Regions from separate parts of the Nocardioides sp. Z35_8 genome, predicted to be linked through region 2. Evidence: predicted binding sites of a transcription regulator. Region 2 holds the regulator's gene; the other holds the start of a gene.

Region 1 (2,385 bases), on a different contig from region 2:
CTCCACGATGGCCTGGCAGGCGGTGGCCGCCGCGGCCGTCTCGCTGCCGTACCAGCTGCCGGGGGCGCGGACGGCCAGCAGTCCGGGGCGCAGGGCCGCGACCCCGGGACGCAGGTCCTCCACGGTGGCCAGCACCGGCTCGAAGGCGCGGGCGTCGCGGTCGGGGTTGGCCGGCAGCAGCACCAGCTCCGGGCACCTGGCCTGCGCGTCGCGCCGGCGCTGCCCGCGGCGTACGCCCTCGGCGCGCGCCGGACCGTTGCACACCTCGACGGCATTGGCCGCCAGCACGGCAGCGGGGGAGCGCAGCGACCTGCCCGCCTCGTCGAGCGCGGCCACCACCGACCAGTCGGGGCACCACACGACCATCACCCTCACCGCGACACCACCCGCGACCTCACCTGCGACCCCACCCGCGAGCTCATCCGGAGGCCCGGTGGATCTCCCGCACCCGCCGCGGGACATCAGGGGCGACCGGCCGCACACCCGGCCAGGCCAGCTCGACACGCCGGGCCGGCCGCGCCCCGCGGCGGACGACGACGTGCGCGCGGCGCTGCTCCAGCTGCCCGGCGCCCGCGGCGGGACCGCTCCACGTCGACCCCTCGAGGCTCAGCCGCGCCTCGACGCGCGGCCAGTCGCCCTGCACGACCAGCACCGCCGACCGGGTGCGCAGCCGCGAGTCGAGGACCGCCGCCGTGCGCTCGTCGACGGTGGCCGGCGGGCGCAGCACCACGACCCGGAGCACGTCGACCAGCGCCGCCGTCACCTCGAGCCAGTGCTCGCCGGGATCGGGCACCAGCACCGTGCGGGACAGCTCGATCCCGAGCTCGGCGGCGGCCTCGGCGCCGAAGTCGGGCCAGCCGGCGAAGCCGACCCACTCCCCGGCCCGGGAGGCCCCGGCGGCGAGGGCCAGCGCCAGGGACGCCGAGTCGACGGCGTAGGTTGCCCCCGCGTGCAGGGACATCAGGCCGGCCAGCCCGGGGAGGGTGGGGACGGGCTCCCCGGCCGCCTTGATCTCCATCCTGCTCTCCATGGCCGCCACCCGCTCGCGCAGCTGCTCGACCACGGAGCGACCCGGGTCGAGGGCGACGGAGCGGGCGGACGACATGCCCTCATGATCGAACAGGCGTTCGAACGAGTCAAGCCAGTCGACCTGCCCTGCCGGACTTGCGGGCGAGGTGCTAGAAGCGGTCCGAGGACGTGGCCGCAGAGGCCCCCAGAGCCGGGCCGGTCTGCTTATCCTGAAGGGCACAGCGCGTCGAGAGGTGGGGGTCGTGTCGATGAAGTCGAGGTTCGTGGGGAGCCTCTGCCTGGTGCTGGTCGGCCTGGTGGTGGCGATGCTGGGTCCGGTCGCCCCCGGTCGGGCAGTGCCCGGAGGGACGGTCGCGGCCCAGGCCGGTCCGAGTGCCGGCACGTCGGCCAGACCGGCGCGCTGGGAGGCCTTCAAGGGCCCCTTCTTCAACGACCCCCACCTGCGCAAGGGGCACTTCCAGATCGAGCGACGGGTGATCGAGACGATCAACCACACGCCGAAGGGGTCGACGATCCGGATCGCGATCTACTCGCTCGACCGGGTGCCGGTCGCCCAGGCGCTGGTCGCGGCGCACCGCCGCGGCGTACGGGTCCAGATGCTGCTCAACGACCACTGGGAGACCAGGGCGATGAAGCTGATCCGGGCCGAGGTCGGCAAGAACCCGCGTCGCAACAGCTTCATCTACAAGTGCAAGCAGAGCTGCCGCGGGACGGCCAACGAGTTCAACAACCTGCACTCGAAGTTCTACCTCTTCAGCCAGGCCGGCGCGAGCGAGGACGTGATCGCGGTGGGCTCGGCCAACATGACGCGCAACGCCGCCATCCACCAGTGGAACGACCTCTACTTCACCTCGGGCGACCACGAGCTGTACCGCCAGTTCGTCGGCCTCTTCAACGACATGCGCCGCGACTACGACACCCGCCAGCCGCCGATCTCGTTCTGCGGCACCCCGGTCGGGCCGGTGTGCGACGACTCCGTCGACAAGCACACCGTCGTCGCCTTCCCGCGGGTCGCGCCCCTCAAGGACGACCTGGTCGTCACCCTGCTCAACCGGGTCGGGTGCCGCAACGTCGACCCCGTCACCGGGAAGGTCACCCGCACCCGCCTGGCCCTGTCGATGCACACCATGCGCGGCAGTCGCGGCGACTACCTGGCCGAGGCCATCCGCCAGAAGTGGATCCAGGGCTGCGACGTGCGGGTGAGCTACGGGCTCATCGGCTATCGCACCAAGGGCATCATCGGCGCCCCGACCAGGCGGGGCCGGATCCCGCTGCGCTCCACCGGGATGGACTACAACACCGAGGACAACTTCGACCTCAACAACGACGGCGTGGACGACCTGATCCTCGACTACT
Region 2 (2,385 bases):
AGGTGTCGCATCGCTCCATGCGGTCTGCGCATACTTCTCTGCATGGCGTTGACGGCGTGGCGGACCTTCGTGGCGGTGTGCGAGGCCGGCTCCTTCACGGCCGCGGCCGACGAGCTCGGCTACACCCAGTCGGCGATCTCGCGCCAGGTGGCGAGCCTGGAGCACGACCTCGGCGAGGCCCTGCTCGAGCGCCTGCCGCGCGGGGTCCGGCCGACGGCCGCAGGGCAAGCGCTGCTGCCGCACGCGCGCCTGCTGGTGGGTGAGGCGGCCCGGGCGAGGGACGCCGTACGTCGCGCCCGCGCTGGCGACGCGGTGCCGCTCACCCTCGGCGCCGTGCCCTCCGCCTCCGTGGACCTCGTGCCCCGCACGCTGCGGTCGCTCCCGGCCGAGGGTCCGCGGGTGGCGCTGCGCTCGGACGGCTCGGCCCGGCTGCACGAGCGGGTGCGCACGGGCGACGTGGACGTCGCGGTGGTCACCGACTATCCACCCGGCCTGCCCACGGACCCCGAGGTGCGACGTACGAGACTGCTCGAGGACGAGATGTGCGTCGTCCTGGCCGCGGGGCACGCCCTGGCCGCCGGCCGCCGGCGCGTGCGGCTCACGTCGTTCGCCGACGAGATCTGGGCCGAGGACCACCCCGGCTCGGGCAGCCTGCTCGAGCGGGCCGCGGGCCGGGTCGGGTTCGAGCCCAGGGTCGAGCTGGTGGCGGGCGACCTGCTCGGCAAGGTGGCACTCGTCGCGGCCGGGCTCGCCGTCGCCCTCGTGCCGGCGATGCTGGTGCCGGGCCTGCCGGCGGGCGTCGCCGTACGCCGTCTGGTCGCGCCACCGACCCGCACCGTCTACGCGCTGAGCCGCGAGCGTCGTCCGCGGCCCGGCGTGCAGGAGCTGACGGCGGCGCTGGTCGCCGCCGCGTCCGGCTCCGCGCGGTAGGTCAGAGGCTGCGCAGGACCGCCGTCACCACGCCGAGGATCGTCGCGTCGTCGCCGGGGATCGGGTCGTAGGCGTCGTTGTGGGGGAGCAGCCACACGTGGCCGTCCTTGCGCTGGAACGTCTTGACGGTCGCCTCGCCGTCGATCAGCGCGGCGACGATCTGGCCGTTGGTGGCGGTCTGCTCCTGGCGGATCACGACGTAGTCGCCGTTGCAGATCGCCGCGTCGACCATCGAGTCGCCGGAGACCTCGAGGAGGAAGAGGGTGCCGTCGCCGACGAGCTGCTTGGGCAGCGGGAAGACGTCGGTGACCTGCTCCTCGGCGAGGATCGGGCCACCGGCGGCGATGCGGCCGACGACCGGGATGTTGATCGCCGTCGGCATCGCGTCGCCGATGCCGGTCTCGTCGATCGAGGTCTCCTCGCCGCTCGACATGCTGCGACGGGCGGCCATCACCTCGGGGAGGAACACCTCGAGGGCGCGGGGACGGTTGGGGTCGCGCTTGAGGAAGCCCTTGCCCTCGAGCACGCGCAGCTGGTGGGCGACGCTCGAGGACGACGTGAGGCCGACGGCCTGGCCGATCTCGCGCATCGACGGCGGGTAGCCCTTGGTCTCGATGGAGTCCTTGATCGTGGCGAGCACCCGCTGCTGGCGCGGGGTCAGGCCGGTGGCGTCCGGGGGTCCGTCGGGCATCTCGATGACGTTCTTGTCGTCCTGCTTGGCCATGCGTCCTCCAGTGCGGTTGCCCCCTCCGTCCACGGCTGGTCAGGGAGGAGCTGGTGCGCCCACCGTAGACCGCCCGGCAGGTCAGGATCAAACACCTGTTCGAAGCCGCGTGTCGCTAGGGTCCCGCCATGACGACACGCTCCTCGCGACCCTCCTCGGCACGCTCCTCGACCGGGACCCCCACCGTGAGCGTCGTGACGGGTGGTGCGCGTGGGATCGGTCGCGGCATCGCCGAGCTGATGATCGCCCGCGGCCACCGGGTCCTGATCGGCGACCTCGACGGCGCCGCGGCGACCGCCACCGCCGACGAGATCGGCGCGGTCGCCGGCCTGGCCCAGGACGTACGCGACCCTGCGTCGCACCGGCTCGTGGCGGAGGAGGCGGCTCGCCACGGCGAGCTGACCGCGTGGTTCAACAACGCCGGCGTCGGCGACGACGGCACGCTCGCCGAGCTGGCGGAGGAGCAGGTGCGCCGCTTGGTCGAGGTCAACCTGCTCGGCACGATGTGGGGCACCCGCGCGGCGCTCGCGGCGTTCGGCCCAGCGGGTGGCGACGTCGTCAACGTGGCCTCGCTCGCGGGCCTCGGCCCGGTGCCGGGATACAGCGTGTACGCGGCCACGAAGGCCGCGGTCGTCTCGCTGTCGACGTCCGTCAACGCCGAGTCGCCGCGCGGGGTGCGGGTCCACGCCCTGTGCCCCGACGGGGTCGACACCGCGATGCTCGCCGCGCAG

Evidence for each region. The regulator LexA, encoded in region 2, represses DNA repair genes until DNA is damaged. The targets are predictions, from matches to a motif close to TCGAACANNTGTTCGA.
Region 1: a site for LexA is predicted at 1,116-1,131, ahead of imuA' (DnaE2-dependent mutagenesis accessory factor ImuA'). Genes of this name have one in related genera too.

What each region holds. Positions count from the first base shown of each region.
Region 1 covers NZ_JCAQIE010000003.1:335,379-337,763, reverse strand. Annotated here, with positions in the region: gene AC54T2_RS15985 (Y-family DNA polymerase) at 1-366, opposite strand, end outside; gene imuA' (DnaE2-dependent mutagenesis accessory factor ImuA') at 419-1,105, opposite strand; gene AC54T2_RS15975 (phospholipase D-like domain-containing protein) at 1,278-2,385, shown strand, end outside.
Region 2 covers NZ_JCAQIE010000001.1:259,605-261,989, reverse strand. Annotated here, with positions in the region: gene AC54T2_RS01240 (LysR family transcriptional regulator) at 43-930, shown strand; gene lexA (transcriptional repressor LexA) at 932-1,654, opposite strand; gene AC54T2_RS01230 (SDR family oxidoreductase) at 1,783-2,385, shown strand, end outside.